One region of the Nocardioides panacihumi genome, then DNA from elsewhere that is predicted to be linked to it. Evidence: predicted binding sites of a transcription regulator. Region 1 holds the regulator's gene; each other region holds the start of a gene.
The links. Region 1 encodes LexA, which represses DNA repair genes until DNA is damaged. Its sites were predicted from a motif close to TCGAACANNTGTTCGA; they were not measured.
Positions count from the first base shown of each region.

Region 1 (4,148 bases):
TCGGTCGCGGTGGACAACCTCCTGGCCCTCGAGCGCGAGCACCAGACCGCCATGCTGCTGCAGCGCAGCCTGCTGCCCGCGGTGCTGCCGCAGCCGAGCGGTCTCAGCATCGCGGCGCGTTACCGCGCCTCGCAGCGCCACGCGGAGGTCGGCGGCGACTTCTTCGACGCCTTCAACATCCACGACGACTGCCTCCTCGTGATCGGCGACGTGCAGGGCCACTCGCTCGAGGCCGCCGTAGTGATGGCCGAGCTGCGCTACTCGCTGCGGGCCTACGCATACGACGGCTACACACCGGCCGAGGTGCTCGACCGGGTGGACACCCTCCTCGAGCGCAACGACGCCGAGCTCATCGCCACCGCCTGCATCGCCCGGGTCAGCGCGGATCGCCGAAGCCTCGAGATCGTCAGCGGAGGGCACCTGCCGCTGCTGATCTGCCGCGACGGCGAGACGTCGTACGTCGAGACGCCGGGCACCCTGCTCGGTGTCGGCATCGCACACCAGCCACAGACCATCGGCCTGCGACCCGGAGACCGTCTCGTGCTGGTCACCGACGGACTCGTGGAGCGTCGCGGCGAGCTGATCGAGAAGGGGCTCGAACGCCTGGCCGACGCGGTCCGCGCTGGCGTCGACCTCACCACCGAGGGCCTTGCGCAGGAGCTCGCCATGCTCGGCGGCGCCAGCGACGACGACGTCGCCATCCTCGTCGTCGACGTCACCGTCTGACCCGGGTCGGCCCGAGGTCCGTCCGCGCTCTGCGGCGCGCGCGTGTCGCATCGCCGATGCGAACACCGACGTGCCGAACGCCGAAGTGCCGAACGCCGAAATGGTCTGAGGGGCGGAGCCGTCTTCCCAGCGGCTCCGCCCCTCGGCCCTGCATGACAGGGCTCCCCGTTGATCCCACCGGCTGGGGTCGAGTCAGCCGGCAGAAGTCGCACCTATTCAGTTGTCCCCGCGTGGCTCGCGGGTGGTCGTGATCCGCTGGCGCTCATCGAGCGAGCGGGACGCGGAGCTGCTGCCCGGCCTGAAGCGCGCCGCCGGAGAGTCCGTTGAGGTCCTTGATGTGCTCCACCATGTCGGCGGTGTGCCCGCGGACGGCCACGCTCTGCGCGATGTCCCACAGCGTCTCCCCCGGACCGACCTGGATCGTGGTCGTCGACTCGGGACGCTCGGTCGCGGTCGAGCCTGCGGCCAGCACGAAACCCGCGACCAGGGCGACCGCCAAGCCGATGAGGAAGACCACGGCGCGTCCGCGACGCGTCAGCCGCACGGCCGACCGTCGGGCGGCCGGACGAGCCGGCGTAGCGACGCGGGTCGGGATCACGCGGGTCGGGGTCAGAATCATCGTGCTCATCGTCAGCTCCTGGGGAAGTAGGGCTTCTTCGTCCGTCGGAAGATGTCTATCGGCGACCACCGACAGTCCTCGTCGGCCCCGCTGATCGATCACCTGTTCGATCGAACACATGAGCGAGACTAGATCAGGTGTTCGAACGATTTCAAGGGCTGCGTCGAACATTTCTTCGAGACACGCGGGTTCGAACAGATGTTTGAAGTCGGGCCCGCGCAGGGTCTACCGTGGGCCCATGAGCACCCAGACCCCCGGCCGGGGCAGCAGGCAGGCCGGCGCGTCGGGGCGCCCGGTGAGCGAGTTGCCGGACGGCCCGCCCGACGCGACCGGACTCACCCCGCGCCAACAGCGGATCCTCGCCCACCTGAAGGACTGCATCGAGCAGCGCGGCTATCCGCCGAGCATGCGGGAGATCGGCGCAGCCGTCGGTCTCACGAGCACGAGCAGCGTCGCCCACCAGCTGAAGGTGCTCGAGGAGAAGGGCTTCCTCAAGCGCGACCCGCACCGGCCGCGCGCCCTCGAGGTCTTCCTCCCGGAGGTGCTGGCCGCGCGCAAGTCGATCAGCGCCGCGGAGGAGACATCGTTCGACGAGACCGGCATCGGCGACGCCGCTCCCCCGGCTCAGTACGTGCCTCTCATCGGCCGGATCGCCGCGGGCGGCCCGATCCTCGCGGAGCAGCACACCGAGGCGGTCTTCCCGCTTCCGAAGGAGCTCGTCGGCGACGGCACGCTCTACCTGCTCGAGGTCTCCGGCGACTCGATGATCGATGCGGCCATCTGCAGCGGCGACTACGTCGTCATCCGGCAGCAGCCCAACGCCGAGAACGGCGAGATCGTGGCCGCGATGATCGACGGCGAGGCGACGGTCAAGACCTACAAGAAGAAGGACGGGAAGGTCTGGCTCTTGCCGCACAACCCGGCGTACGAGCCCATCGACGGCACCCACGCCACCATCCTCGGCAAGGTCACCGCGGTGCTCCGCAGCCTCTGACGACCCACCTGACGACGATCGGCCCCGCCACCTCCCGGCGGGGCCGATCGTCGTCAGCCGCCCCTACGAGGTCGAGGACGGGCACAGGGATCACCCCGAAATGTCCCTGGGTTGCGATAAACCGGGAAGAAACCGACGGACGACTCGGGTTACGCTGACAGACGAAAATCTCGGATTCCTTACTTCGCCCCGAGGGGGGATCGGATGGACTGGCGACGCCTGCGGACGCTGCACGCGCGGCGCTCAGGCGTTTACGCCGGGTTCCTGGAGATCTCGCTGATCGGGGTCCTCTACGTCTTCTACACGTCGTCCCGGATGCTGGCGTCCGGCGATCTCGCCCCCGCCCTGCACCGGGCCAGGGAGCTCGTCCGCTTCGAGCGGTACGTCGGCCTCAACTGGGAGCACCCGATCAACGACTTCTTCGCCGACCACGGCGTGGTCGGGCTCCTCGGGTCGTACTGGTACTCCACCGCCCACTACATCGTGACGCTGACCGTCCTGGTGTGGCTCTACCTGCGGCACCGCTCGGACTACGTCACGATGCGACGCGCGCTCGTCGTCGCCACCGTCCTGGCACTCGGCCTCTACCTCCTGCTGCCGACCGCGCCGCCGCGGTTCCTCGGCGGCTTCGTCGACGTGCTCGACCTGCACTCGGCGCAGGGCTGGTGGGGTGCGGACGCCTCGGCGCCGCGCGGCCTCGGCCACCTCACGAACGAGCTCGCCGCCTTCCCGTCGCTGCACGCCGGCTGGGCGCTGTGGGTGGCGATCGCCATCCACGAGGTCAGCCGAAACCGGGTGCTGCGCACGCTCGGCTGGTCGCACGCGCTCATCACGGCGACCGTCATCGTGGGGACCGGCAACCACTGGACGCTCGACGTCATCGTCGGTTGGCTCGTCGTGCTCGTGGGATGTGTGGCGGTAGCGCCGTTCACGCCTATCATCGAGACTCGTCCGTCCATCCCTGCGTCTCGGAGACCACATGCGCCTGCGCCGCTCCGCCCTGTCCTTCCTGCTGCTGACAGGCCTCTCCCTCGGAGCGCTGAGCCCGGCACTGGCAGCTGAGGACCCGACGCCGGCCGACTCGAGCGCGGTCGCGGACCCGACCGCGGACGGCGCGAGCGCAGCGACCGACCAGCTCTCCGTGCCCGCGACCCCCGAGGACGCGCAGGCGTCGCTCGCCGAGGTCAAGGACCTGTTCGGCCCGATGACGCGGTCCGAGTCGCGCTCGATGATCACGTCCGGCGAGGGCAAGGACGCGACGCTGGCGCTGCGCGACCTGTCGCTGCGGCTGGGCTCGCTCTCGTCGACGCAGCGGAACTCGGCGTACGCGGAGTTCCAGCGTCCGGCGTGGGCCGACGACGCCACGGTGTCGAACCGGTACTGCCCGCCGACCGGCAACATCTGCCTGCACTGGATCAAGACGACCGCGAGCGCGAGCCGCGGGACCGACGACCTCTGGGCGATCAACACGGTCTACCCGACGCTGATGCACGTCTCGCAGACCTACGTCTCCGCCGGCTACCGCAAGCCGCGCGGCGACGGGTCCATCGGCGGCAGCGCGCAGACCGACATCTACCTCGACGACGTGGGCTCCGAGGGCAAGTACGGCTACTGCACCGTCGACGTCGACGACACCGGCCACTACGTCTTCCACCCGTCGAACTCCCGCGCCTCGGACCTGCCGGCGTTCTGCGTGCTCGACAACGACTTCAAGCACTCCCAGTTCCCGACCGACCGCACGGCGAAGGAGGATCTGGAGGTCACGGCGGCCCACGAGTACTTCCATGCCACCCAGTTCGCCTACGACTA
Region 1 covers NZ_BAAAPB010000001.1:1,854,965-1,859,112, reverse strand. Annotated here, with positions in the region: gene ABD205_RS08770 (SpoIIE family protein phosphatase) at 1-726, shown strand, start outside; gene ABD205_RS08765 (LysM peptidoglycan-binding domain-containing protein) at 989-1,354, opposite strand; gene lexA (transcriptional repressor LexA) at 1,584-2,339, shown strand; gene ABD205_RS08755 (phosphatase PAP2 family protein) at 2,544-3,401, shown strand; gene ABD205_RS08750 (MXAN_6640 family putative metalloprotease) at 3,319-4,148, shown strand, end outside.

Region 2 (4,148 bases), 1.8 Mb from region 1:
CACGGTGGCCGCGCTGCGGGACTGGGACCAGACCACGGCGATCGGGTGGACGCTCGCCCTGTGGGGAGCCGGCTCGGCCATCGGCGGCATCGTGTACGGCGCCCTGCACCGCCACCCGTCGGCCGCCGCGCTGCTCGTCGGCCTCGCCGGCACCACCGCGCTGGTCGCCTTGGCTCCCGACGGCAACCTGTTCTGGTTCGCACTCCTGCTGACCCTCTCGGGCGTCTTCTGCGCGCCCACCATCACCGCCACTGTCGACGACCTCTCGCGCAGCGTGCCGGCGAGCGTGCGTGGCGAGGCGATGGGCTGGCACGGCTCGGCGCTGACGTTCGGCAGCGCCGTCGGCGCGCCCATCATCGGCCTCGCGCTCGACCACGGCGGCTGGTCCTGGGGCTTCGCCCTGGCCGGCCTCATGGGCCTGGTCATCGCCCTTCCCGGCCTGGCGCTGACCCGCCGCGGCCGGGCGGCCGCCGGGGCGCCGACCGTCGAGGAGGCGGTCGCCCTGGGCGACGCCCAGCAGGCCACGGAAGCCCCGCTCGGCATCTGACACCCCTTCTGCCGAGACGTCAATCCGTCCGGTCCGAGACGTCGATCCGTGGATACGGATTGACGTCTCGGACCGGACGGATTGACGTCTCGGCAGAAGAACGGGGTCAGCTGGGGCGAGTCTTGCGCTGGCGGAGGCCGGCCGCCCGCAGCCGCTGCACGAGCTCGCGGCTGCTGACCGCGACGGCGCCGGCGGCGACCACGTCGTCGTACCGCTCGGCCGGGACGTCGTAGTGGTCCCGGTCGAAGCCGCGCGCCGGGATGCCGATGGTGGACGCGAAGGCGTGCAGCTCGTCGTAGGACTCATCGCTCACCAGGTGCGACCAGAGCCGACCGTGGGCGTGGACCAGCGGGGGGTCGATGAGGATCACCCGCCCAGTATCGGGCCAGCGTCGCAGCGGCGTTTGGCCCCTGCGGGACCATGGAGGTGATGGATGCCGCACTGCTGTTCGAGGCCCGTGCCCTCGTCCTCGCCGACCTGCAAACCCGTGGACAGGCGACCGCCGACGCCGTGAACGCGCTGGAGGACGCCGTCTCCGAGCGCGGCTGGTGGGCCGACCAGTGGCCTGAAGGGGCGCAGTACGTCGCCGGGCTCGTCGCGCAGGACGTCCAGGATGCGCTGTTCGAGAGCGGGAGCCGGTGGCCTCTGTGCCACGGGTGCCCCCGCGAGACGCCGGAGCACTCGCTCTACATCTCCCCCGACCTCGGCGGTCCGGACCCGGTCTGGGTCTGCGAGGAGAGCGGCGACGTGATCGCACCGCTCGGCCGGTTGGAGATCCGCTAGTCGCTGCTGCCGAGGCTGACGCGCAGCGTGTACCGGTCGGCACGGAACGCCGCCCGCGACACCTCGACGGCCCTGTCGTCGGCCAGCGCGCGGCGGTGCTTGCGGACGACCGACGAGCCGGGCGAGAGACCCAGCAGCGCCGCCTCGTCGCCCATCACGACGTCGGCGGTGACGGCGTCCTCGACCCAGGTCGGGCGCAGGCCGCGGACGCGTAGCTCGTCGTACAGGCTGATCGGCATGGGGCCCTGCATGAAACCGGGCAGCAGCACCTCGTTGAGGTAGGCGTCCTCCACGCACAGCGGAGCACCGTCCGCGCGCCGCAGGCGCCTCCAGTGGATGACGGCATCGCCCTCGGTGATGCCGAGCGACCGCGCCACGCCGGCGCGTGCCTGCTCGACACGGATCAGCAGGGTCTGCGACTCGGCCACCATCCCCCGGCGGGTCATCTCCTCGCTGAAGGACAGCACCGGCGTCGAGACGCGCCGCGGCCGGGCGACGAACGTCCCTCGGCCGGGCATCCGCTCGAGCAGACCCTCGCCCACCAGCGCGTCGAGCGCCTGGCGCACCGTCATCCGGGCGACGCCGAAACGGTTCACCAGCTCGCGCTCGGACGGAGCGGGTGAGCCGGGCAGCTCGTCGGCGACGAGCGCACGGACGTACTCACGGATCTTCTCGTGCTTGAGCGCGCGCCCCCCAGGCGCCAGCACGTTCTCCACGCGGGCCAGCGTAGGTAAATCAGCGCCGCCTTGTCCGTGGATCTGGCGGACTCGTGCGGCTCACCGGGGAAATCGTTCGATCACCTGTTCGAAGGAGGGCGTAGAGTGGCACCCATGGAGTTCCAGGGCTCTCTGTTCGAGGCGCCGCCCGGCATCGGCTTCGACCGGCTGGAGCGCACACCCCTGTCCCGCGGGGCGTGGGTGGACGTCCATCGCGACTGGCTGCCGCGGGCCGACGACGTATTCGCGCGACTGGTCGAGGCGGTGCCGTGGCGCGCGGAGCGGCGGGAGATGTACGACCGCGTGGTCGACGTGCCCCGGCTGGTGCACACCTACCTCGCCGGAGACGCCCTGCCCCACCCGGTGCTCGACGAGGCGCGCGACGCCCTGAGCGAGCACTACCGCGCCGAGCTCGGCGAGCCGTTCCGCACGGCCGGCTGCTGCTACTACCGCGACGGCCGCGACTCCGTCGCCTGGCACGGCGACACGATCGGGCGAGGCAGGTCGCAGGACACGATGGTCGCCATCGTCTCGCTCGGCGACCCGCGCCGGTTGTGCCTGCGACCCCGCGGCGGAGCGCCGACGAGCGGGCGCGGGTCGATCGCGGTCGAGATGGGGCACGGCGACCTCGTCGTGATGGGCGGCTCCTGCCAGCGCACGTGGGAGCACGCGGTGCCCAAGGTCGCCCACGCGGGCCCGCGGATCTCGGTGCAGTTCCGGCCGCTGAACGTGTTCTAGCGCGGCGCTAGTCCCAGCGGCCCGCGGTGGCGCCGGCCCCACCGGAGGAGCCTCTGCCGGCGGCCGCCGTCGCGATCGCGTCGGTCACCGTGCTGCTGAGACTGTGCACCACCGCGTCGACGTGGTCACCGGTGTGCTCACCGCTGTAGGCCCCGAGGAAGGGCGGCACCGGCGGCTCCACGCCCACCTCGCTGCGATACTTCTGCGCCCACTGCCGCGTGCAGCCGAAGGCCACGGCCCACGGGACGTACGCCGTGTAGAGCTCCTCCCGCCCGGAGAAGCCGAAGCGGTGCCTGCTCGACGGCGTCGTCAGGGTCTGTCGGAAGCCGCCGACCCGCGACCACAGCTCCCGGCCGCGACGGGTGTGGCGCGTGCCGGCACCTGCGCGCGCAGCCGAGACCGCGCCGACGACCAGCGCCCCCGGGAGCAGCCCGAGCATCGACATGCCGAACGGCTGCAGCACCACGCAGGCGCCCACCAGGGCGATCCCGACCACCAGGAGCACCCCGCAGCCCCCGGTGAGCCCCAGTCGGCCCATGGTGCCCGAGCGGACGCCCCACGCCCTCGTCTCGCTGCGCACGCGCTGGATCGCACCGTCGAGTGCGGCCCCCGCCTCGGCACTCGTCCGCGAGGCGTGGAACGGGCCCGCCTCCAGCAGCGGTTCGTAGGCGAGCCGCGTGACCTCGTCGACGGGCGCGTCATGACCCCGCGTGAGGACCCAGCCCGCGTCGTCGCGGCGCAGGGAGACCGCGCCGAGGTGCGCGGCGTGCAGGAGGGTGCCGACGTAGGTGCGGGTGGTCACCCGCTCGCCGAGCACGTGGACCGCCTGGGCGGGGCCGATGCCGTCAGGTGGCGCGTCGCGGCGCGCGTACGACGGCGCACGCTCGCCCGACTCCGCCCCGATCCGGCCGGCCACCACCGCCGCGACGAGACCCGCCAGCACGACCACGACGAGGACCAGGGGCCTCGTGCCGAGCACGGCGTCCCAGCGGGCCTTCCACGGCAGGTCGGGGCGCGCGCCCGAGGAGGCGTCGCCGCTCCAGATCGCCGGCAGGCAGAGCAGTCCGGCGATCGCGGCGATGCCTGCGACGTACGCAGCGATCCGCTTCACGCCAACGCAGCCTAGGGGGCGCGGACCATCGGCCGCATGACACACAGGGGCCATCTCGCGCGTGAGCGCCGGAATTGATTCGAGTGACAGGTGTGCCAGGTGATTGCATGATCTCGTGTCGACGATGACAGCACGGCCCCGCCTCAGCTCCTTCTGGCACGACCTGCCGCGCGAGGGCAAGCTGCTTCTCTCCCTCGTCGTCGTCGACTTCCTCGGGCGCGGCCTGACGCTGCCGTTCGCCGTCGTCTACCTG
Region 2 covers NZ_BAAAPB010000001.1:15,802-19,949, forward strand. Annotated here, with positions in the region: gene ABD205_RS00070 (MFS transporter) at 1-547, shown strand, start outside; gene ABD205_RS00075 (DUF4031 domain-containing protein) at 654-917, opposite strand; gene ABD205_RS00080 (hypothetical protein) at 977-1,330, shown strand; gene ABD205_RS00085 (GntR family transcriptional regulator) at 1,327-2,046, opposite strand; gene ABD205_RS00090 (alpha-ketoglutarate-dependent dioxygenase AlkB) at 2,161-2,784, shown strand; gene ABD205_RS00095 (DUF2207 family protein) at 2,792-3,895, opposite strand; gene ABD205_RS00100 (MFS transporter) at 4,020-4,148, shown strand, end outside.
Region 2: the regulator LexA is predicted to act here: its motif matches at 2,123-2,138, upstream of ABD205_RS00090 (alpha-ketoglutarate-dependent dioxygenase AlkB).

Region 3 (4,148 bases), on a different contig from region 1:
GCAACCTCGACACCGCGCACCCGAACAACGGCCCGAGCCTCGCGACGAGCTCCGCGCAGCCGAACGCCCAGGCGTCCAACGCCCAGCGGCCGCAGCAGGAGAACTCGTCGGCGACGGGGTCGGGCAACGCCACGTCGCACGTGGTGCTGTGGTGGACGGTCGGCGTGCTCGTCGTGGCCCTCGTCTCCGGCGGTCTGGCGCTCGTCCCGTCGCGGGTCCGGCGCCGGCGCCGTACGACACGGTTGGGCGCCGCCAACGCCGAGGCCGCGTGGGCGGAGATCCGCGACACTCTCGTCGACCTCGGACTGCTGTGGCCGCCGGGGCTCTCTCCGCGAGCGGTCGGGCACATGCTGGAGCGTTACGTCCTCGGCGACGACCGGGCAGCGCTGTGGCGGATCGTGGAGGCCGTCGAGGTGTCGCGCTACTCACTCCGACCGCCAGTCGTCGTCGACCCGGCAGACGTCCTCGCCGTGCTCGCGGCGCTGCGCGACGCCGTGCCCGAGCGGGCCGTACGCCGGGCTGACTGGTGGCCCCGGTCCGTGCTGCAGCGCACGCCGGTCGAGCCAGGAACGTCGGAGGTCGTCGACGAGGTCTCTGCCGAGACGTCAATCCGATAGGTCCGAGACGTCAATCCCCACGGCGCGAGACGTCAATCGGTCAGCGCGGAATGACGTCTCGGACCGTGGGGATTGACGTCTCGGACCGTGGGGATTGACGTCTCGGCGTGGGGTGACCAGCCGGCGGTGGGGTCACCAGCCGGCGTTGCCGTCCCGACGACGCTGCCAGCGCTGCTCCATGCGATCCATGAACGAAGCGTGCGTGCGCCGGTTTCGACCGCGACGCCCGCCTTCGAAGACGGTGAAGCCGTGGCTGGGGTGACTGGGCGAGGTGTGCGCGACAGGCTTCGAGCGCAGTGCCGCAAGGCCGACCGTCGCGGAGCCGAGCATGATGACGAATCCGACGATCCCGACGACGGGGAGCTGGGTGATCACGCCGGTCATCAGCAGAGCGACGCCGATGACGAAGACGACACCCGCCACGACGGCGCGGCGACGCGCGGCTCGGCGGAACGAGGTGCCGCGCAGGGTCGACGCGAACTTCGGGTCCTCCTGGAGGAGGGCGCGTTCCATCTGCTCAAGCAGCCGCAGCTCCTCTTCCGAGAGTGGCACCGGTCCTCCCGCTGGTCCGAGGCGGCAGTGCCGCCGCGTTGATTCGTCTACTACCAGTCTAGGCAGCAGGTTGTCGCCACGGTACCCAGGTGGGGAAAAATGGCATCCCCCGAAATGTGGGGTCTACGGATGCGTGGCGACCAGGTGCAGCTGCGCGGCGAGCGGCAGGAAGTCTGAACGCTGTGAGACCGCGTGCTCCAGCTCGGCCAGAGCCGCAGGTGCACCGGGCTCGAGATCGAGCAGCGAGCCCGGGACCAGATCCGCGAAAACGCGGACGCCGTGCACCGAGTCGACGGCGAACCCTGCTCCTGCGAGCAGGTCGACGGCCTCCGCCGAGGTGAAGCGCCGCCCCGCGCGTCCGGACGGCCCGGTGTCGTCGAGCATGGCGAGCGCCTGCGCGAAGTGGCCCGCCATGGCCCGCGCGACGACGGACGCGTTGCGCTGGGCGACGAGAAGGCTCAGCCGTCCGCCGGGGCGGAGCACCCGGGCCAGCGTCGCCAGTGCAGCGGCCGGATCCTCGACCACCTCGAGCACCCCGTGGCAGAGCACGAGGTCGGCACCCGAATCAGGCACTCCGAGCGCCGCCAGGTCACCCTGGCGTCCCTCGACCTCGACGCCGATCTCGCGCGCACGGCGCGCAAGGGATGCCAGGGCGTCAGGACTCGGGTCGACGACTGTGACCCGGTGGCCCAGCTCGGCGACCCGGACGGCGAAGCCGCCCGTGCCGCCACCGATGTCGAGGACGTCGAGCGGCGGGGCGTCGAGGATCGGCTGGAGCGTGTCCCACACGACGGCCGTGCGGGCGCTCCCCCGGCGTTCGCTGACGGTCATGTCACCACCCTAGTGGCCCGCATGCACCCGTCCGCGGCATCAGCCACGCGCCGGTCAGCCCACGCGCCGGTCAGCCCCCGCGGCGACGGCGGGATGCGGCACCAGACCGAGCGACTGCTCGACGACGGCGAGGAACCGGTCCGCGTCGCGGACCAGCTGGTCCGCCTCGACCGCACTCACGGCGCGGGTTGACCCGGCTTCTGCGGCGGCCCGCTTCGCCGCGCCCGCCGAGAAGTACGCCGCCCACTCCCCGAGCTCTGGAGCCACCTCGCTGAGCAGGACCCATGCGTTGCGCTGCGGTCGACGGCGACCACTGAGGGACGGGACGGAGCGGGCGCCCAGCAGTGCCGCCGCGGCCTGCAGCGCCGCAACGTGGGCGCATGCATAGCGGGTGGCGACGTCGTCGGCCTCGATCGCCTCGGCCAGGGACGACGCCGACCGCAGCAGGTAGGCGTGCGTCGTGGCGGGCAGGAAGGCCGGCACGGCCTCGGTCGTCACCTGGGTCATCGCGGTGCTCCTCTCCGTGGCCCGGCGGAGGCGGGGGTCGAGGTCGCCTCCGCCGGACCAGTGTCGAACATGTGTTCGATATTCAGACGGTAACGCCGCTCTGCCGCCCGGTCAAGGGCCACATCGGGCGTCGAGAGGAGTCAAGCAGCGACCGCCGACAGTCCTGGAGGCGCGAGGAGCCAGGGCCGGAGTCAGGCTGTCGGTCGCAGCGGCTCGGCCTCGGGATCGGCGTGGATGTAGGCCGTCGTGTCGGGGTGCCAGAGCGGCACCATCATCGCGGCGAAGAGTGCGAGGCCGACGACGGTGCAGACGTCGAACACCACCGGCTGCCCGACCCGCAGCCCGGCGATCCCCGCGACGGCGGAGAAGAACAGCAGGACGGTGATGCCGAGCCGCGCCCATTCGTAGCCGTTGTTGAGGAACACGCCCAGCACCGCGGTCAGCCCGGCGAGGACGACGTACAGGGTGATCGCGACGGGGACGAACCGTGGCGGCTGCACCGACCCCTCCTTGACCGCCTCCAGGCCGCGGGTGTTCAGGACCTCCCGCACCGCCGGGTTGCCCTCGGCCCAGGAGCGGATCAGGTCGTCCTGCCGCGTGACGATCAGCACCACCGCCACGGCGCCGAGCACCACCAACGCGGCCAGCAGCCTCAGGGCCAGGGTCAGCGACGCGGGCCGCTCGTCCACTCGTGCACTCCGTTCAGTCGTCCGCTCGTCCGCCAGGAATCGCTAGGGTCGGGCGCATGACGTCCGACCTCACCGAGCACCCGTCCGTCGTCCGCTTCCGCGAGGAACACGCGGAGCGGGGCGGCACGGGTGACATCGTCATTCTGCCCGACTCGGTGCACACCGCCGCACTGGCCGCCGCCGCACTCGGTTGCGAGGTCGGCGCGATCGCCAACAGCCTGGTCTTCGACGCAGGCGGCACGCCGGTGCTGGTGCTCACCTCGGGCGCTCACCGGGTCGACACCGCCGCGACGGCCGAGCGCATCGGCGTCGAGCGGCTCAAGCGTGCGCAGCCCGACTTCGTGCGGGAGCACACGGGCCAGGTCATCGGCGGGGTCTCCCCCATCGGCCACCCGGCGCCGATCCCGACGTACGTCGACACCTGGCTCCAGCGCCACCCGGTGCTCTGGGCGGCGGCCGGCCACCCGGCCACCGTCTTCTCGACGACGTACGACGAGCTGCTGGCCCTGACCGGCGCCACGGCGATCGACGTGGACTGACGGGGCGCCCCGGACATGGACACCCTCGCGCTGACCTTCACGAGCGGCTGGGGCAGCGGGCTCAACGCCTATCTGGTCGTGCTCGTGCTGGGCATCGCGGACCGCATCGGCGGGTTCGCCGACATCCCCGACGCGCTCGGCACCTGGCCGGTGCTCCTGGCGGCCGCGGTGATGTATGCGATGGAGTTCGTCGCGGACAAGATCCCCTACATCGACTCGACGTGGGACGCGATCTCGACGGCGATCCGCCCGACGGTAGCCGCCGTCATCGGCGTCCTGATGGCCGGGGACGCCGGCTCGCTCGACCAGGCTGTCAGCGCCGTCGTCGGCGGTGGCACGGCGCTGCTGTCGCACTCCGTGAAGGCCGGCAGCCGACTGGCCATCAACACCTCCCCGGAGCCGTTCAGCAACAT
Region 3 covers NZ_BAAAPB010000002.1:357,611-361,758, forward strand. Annotated here, with positions in the region: gene ABD205_RS10840 (transglutaminase TgpA family protein) at 1-617, shown strand, start outside; gene ABD205_RS10845 (DUF3040 domain-containing protein) at 750-1,169, opposite strand; gene ABD205_RS10850 (class I SAM-dependent methyltransferase) at 1,293-2,000, opposite strand; gene ABD205_RS10855 (SAV_6107 family HEPN domain-containing protein) at 2,055-2,507, opposite strand; gene ABD205_RS10860 (hypothetical protein) at 2,699-3,196, opposite strand; gene ABD205_RS10865 (YbaK/EbsC family protein) at 3,253-3,735, shown strand; gene ABD205_RS10870 (DUF4126 domain-containing protein) at 3,751-4,148, shown strand, end outside.
Region 3: the regulator LexA is predicted to act here: its motif matches at 2,571-2,586, upstream of ABD205_RS10855 (SAV_6107 family HEPN domain-containing protein).

Region 4 (4,148 bases), on a different contig from region 1:
ACGTCTTCGCCACGAAGGACTACTTCAACTACACGTGGTCCCTGTCGGTCGAGGAGCAGTTCTACCTGCTCTGGCCGTTCGCCCTGCTGTGGGGCTATCGCCGCAGTCCCCGCCTGTTCGCCGCGCTCACGGTGTCGCTCATCGCGGTCACCTTGGCGCTCGATCTCTATCTCGGTCTGAGCCGGGACGTGCGCTTCGACCAGCACGAGTACTTCGGGACCGACACCAACGCGCTTCCGATCCTGGTCGGATCGTTGCTGGCGATCGTCGTCCACAACCACTGGCTGTCTCGAACCATGCGTTATCTCGCGTCGGGTGCGACGCTGGCGATCGTCCTCCTGCCTGTCGTGGCTTATCGGAACGACACCGGTCGTCCGTCCCTGGTGATCGTCGCTGGGACGGGACTGACGCTCGTGCTGTTGATCGGAGTCGTGATGCGGCCGCGTTCTGCGGTGGGGTCGCTCCTGGCAAGCGCTCCGCTGCGGTGGCTGGGCGAGCGGTCGTACTCGATCTACCTCTGGAACGTCCTGGTGCGGATCGCGATCCTTGCGCTGCTCGGGCACACCGTCCTGGGAGACATCGCCTGGATCGCGATCTTCATCGTCCTCGCCGAGGCGAGCTTCAGGTACGTCGAACGTCCACTGCGCGCACGACTGGCACGGCGGCGGGGGGAGTCGGGGCCGGCGGTGCTCGGGCTGGTGGAGGCTGGAGCCCCGCGCGTGACGTGAGGGTTGGGGGCTCCGGTCGCCGTCCTATTGGCGTCGGTGGATGTGGATGCGTCCGGGGCGTAGGTGTTCGATCTGGTAGTCGGGGTGGTCGGCGAGGGTGTGGTGGCGGCTGCAGAGGAGTGCGCCGTGGGTCAGGTCGGTGGGGCCGCCGTGTTGCCAGGCGATGAGGTGGGCTGCTTGGGCGGTGGCGGCGGGTCGGTCGCAGGTTTGGACGGCGCAGGTGCCGTGTTGGGTGATGAGCATGGCGAGGCGTTGTTTGGCGTTGTGGAGTCGTGCTTTACGGCCGAGGTCGAGGACCTCGCTGTGGGTGCCGAGGACGGCGGGGATGAGTCCGTGGCGGGCGGCGAGGCGGCGGGCCTGGCCGGGGCTGATGGCCTGACCGGTGTCGAGGTGGGCGGCACGGAGGTCGCCGAGCAGGGTCTGCAGTTCCATGGTGACCACGACGGTGGGTTGGCAGCCGCCGGTCTGGGGCAGTCGGCCGGTGGGGATCCTGTTGAGGAGCTCGATGAGGGCGTGCCCACGGCGTTCCTCGGCGCTGAGTTGTGCTCCGGTGGCGGGGTCGTCGGTCGGGATGGGGTCGGGTCGGCCGGGGTTGAGGAGTGCTTCGAGCATGCGTTGGAGTCGGACCCCGTCGAGCAGGGGGATGCGGAAGCTGCCGGTGGTGGTGGCGGTGACCTCGTCGTGGGTGAGGTTCACGAGGGTGGTGCGGGCGGCGCGTGCTTCGGCGCGGGCCAGCTGGTCGGCGAGGCGGGCGTCGGCGCCGTCGGGGTCGATGACCTCCTCGAGGTGGTCGGCCAGCCGGCGCAGGGTGTGGGTGTCGTGGGTGTGGGCCTGCCCGGCCAGGTACTCCTCCGCCTGAGCCCGAACGCCACCGTCGACCTCCTCGGGCAGGGCGTCCAGGGCGGCCAGGATGACCGTGGCGGAGGCGGCCGGGAACGCCCCGTTCGCGAGCGCCGTCCGGGTCAGCGGGTGCTCCTCCAACCCGCGGGCCAGGCCGATCTGCCGCTTCGCGACACCAGGTGCTATCCGGGTCCGGTCGCAGAGCCAGGCGACCAGGCTGGTCTCACCGTCATAGGCCGCCAGGTCGGAGGAGTCGGCCTGGGCCACCAGGGCCAGGGTGAGCTGCTCCAGCCGCGCCACCGCGGCATAGGCCTCCCGCAGGCACTCACCCAGCTGCTCCGGCGAGAGCGCCCACAACCGATCGACCTCGCCCCCGTCCAGCACCCCGTCCAGCACCTCGTGCAACCGACCCAGGAACCGATGCACCCCATGGGTCCGCGACGCCACAGGCCGACCAGGCGGCTCGGGGTTCACAACACTCATCGGGACTCCACGGATGCACGACACGGACAGAGGAGAACGGTCTGCTGATCGACGTGGAGGTGGAGCCACCGGAGTGACTGACGATCACCATCAACCGTACACGTGTTCGAACAATCTCGCAAGGGCTGTGTGCGATGCCAGTGGAGTTCACCTGATCCTCTCGCCGACTCTGTTGACCCAGGACGGCGATCCGGCGGGCAGGCGCAGTGGCCCGTGAGGCACGCCTCCTGGCTGAACGACCTGATCTGCCGCGATGACCGGGCGAGGTTGAGCACGCCGCCGTCCGGCTCAGCTCTCCTTGGAGAGCTCGATGGTGACGTCGGCCTTGACCATGGTCATCTTCGTGCCGTCGATCGTCGTCGCAACTCCGCTGATGAAGAGGGCGCGCAGCCAGTCATCCTGTGCGGACAGGTCTTCGGCGCACGCCATCATGGTCGACGCCGGTTGCGTCTTCCAGTTCAAGTTCTCCCCGGCGAGCGTGTAGGGCCCCGTCTGGGTGTTGCATCCTGCGGAGACGGCCATGTTGCCACTGTCGAAGACCAACTTGATGCTCGTCCCCTTCACGAGCGTGTGGCCCGTCACGCTTGTCGACACATACGTCGCCCCGGCCAAGTCACTCTCGGTCACCGCGGTGCCCGATGATGCGTCGGATCCGCACGCTGCCGTCCCGGCAAGCATCAGGAGCACGACCACGAACGGCGCGAAGGTGCGCTTCGTCATGGCGGCCATGGTCCCACTGAGACTGCGCACCGCGATCACCGAAATCGGGTGGTGGGAAAGGACCGGCGTATGGAGGCCTGCCCGGAGCCCGGAGGTGATGTCAACGGCACCTGAGACGCGGCTGACCGCGGCAGATGCGGACGTCCGCACATCCGCACCAGCACCCCAAATCGGCCGTGTAGCGACGGCCCCGCTGCCAGAATGCGGTGGGCCTATACAGCAGCGTCCCGGAAGGACGGACACGCAGGTGAACGTCGGCACGTGGCTTCATGGCGGGTCAGCGAGACCGCCGGCGTGGATGCGCATCTGGTTGATTCCGGCATCTGCGCTTGCAGTCTTCGCGGTGACGTCGCATCGTGGCTGGGGCGTCGGGCTGATCGCGGGTGTGGTCTACGGCGCGATGGGTCTTGGGATGGCGATCGCTCCCGGTCGGGTCGGTCCGTGGTGGCGACGCCACCCAATCCTGGACGGCTCACTGCTAGGCCCGCTGACGTTTCTGGCAGGGGCAGGTTGCACGTCATGGCCGCTGCGGACCTGCCTGGTGCTGGGCGTTCTCGGAGCACTCATCGGGGCTGGTACAAGTATCCGACGTGGTCGGCGTGCCACTGGCATGACGCTCGGGTAGCGGCAGATGAGTGCCCCGATTCGGGCTGATGCCTCTATGTTCCAGGGGAACGTGAGCATCTCGCTGACCGGAGACGTAGCACTCGTCTTGTTCGACCTGCTGCATCGCTGGGAAGACGAGGAGCGGGTGAACGCGCCGCAACACGTGGCTGAGCAGATTGCGCTGTGGAACCTGTCGGCCCTCTTGGAGCGAGAACTGAGCGAGCCCTTCCAGCAACTCGACCCGGAGCAGCGTCAGGCGCGCTGCCGGCATCTTCTCCGGCAGGTGGCTACTCGGCGGCGAGCTCGCCGATGGGGAGCGCGGCAGTCTCGACTTCTCCGTCTGAGTCGGTGACCGTGATCGTCTTCGTGCCGAGGTCGATCGACATGTCCTGGACGCTGCCGGCCGGTTTGCCGTACATGGTTCGCCACACGTGGGTGTCGCCGACGACAGCAAGGGTCGAGCTCCACCGCGCCATCTGGTTGTCGTCGAAGACGAGGAGATCGTAGTTCGCGTAGTCGCCCTCGGGGTTGTCGGTGAGGTAGCCGGCCGGCAGAGCGTTGTCGTCGACGTTGATGGCGTAGTGGCCGTCAGCGTCAGTGGCGACCGGCGGAGACTGCCAGGTGGGGACCGTCTCACCCACGGCAACGTGGGAGTCGTCGGCGATGGGGATGTTGACCGAGACCCGGATGCCGGCGGCCGGTGCCTTGTCCCGCGTGATGGTCCCGTGGACGAACAGGTCACCGGTTCCGGGCCCAGCTGCACGCGCGACA
Region 4 covers NZ_BAAAPB010000002.1:624,107-628,254, reverse strand. Annotated here, with positions in the region: gene ABD205_RS12170 (acyltransferase family protein) at 1-728, shown strand, start outside; gene ABD205_RS12165 (DUF222 domain-containing protein) at 753-1,994, opposite strand; gene ABD205_RS12160 (META domain-containing protein) at 2,340-2,780, opposite strand; gene ABD205_RS12155 (hypothetical protein) at 3,665-4,148, opposite strand, start outside.
Region 4: the regulator LexA is predicted to act here: its motif matches at 2,146-2,161, upstream of ABD205_RS12165 (DUF222 domain-containing protein).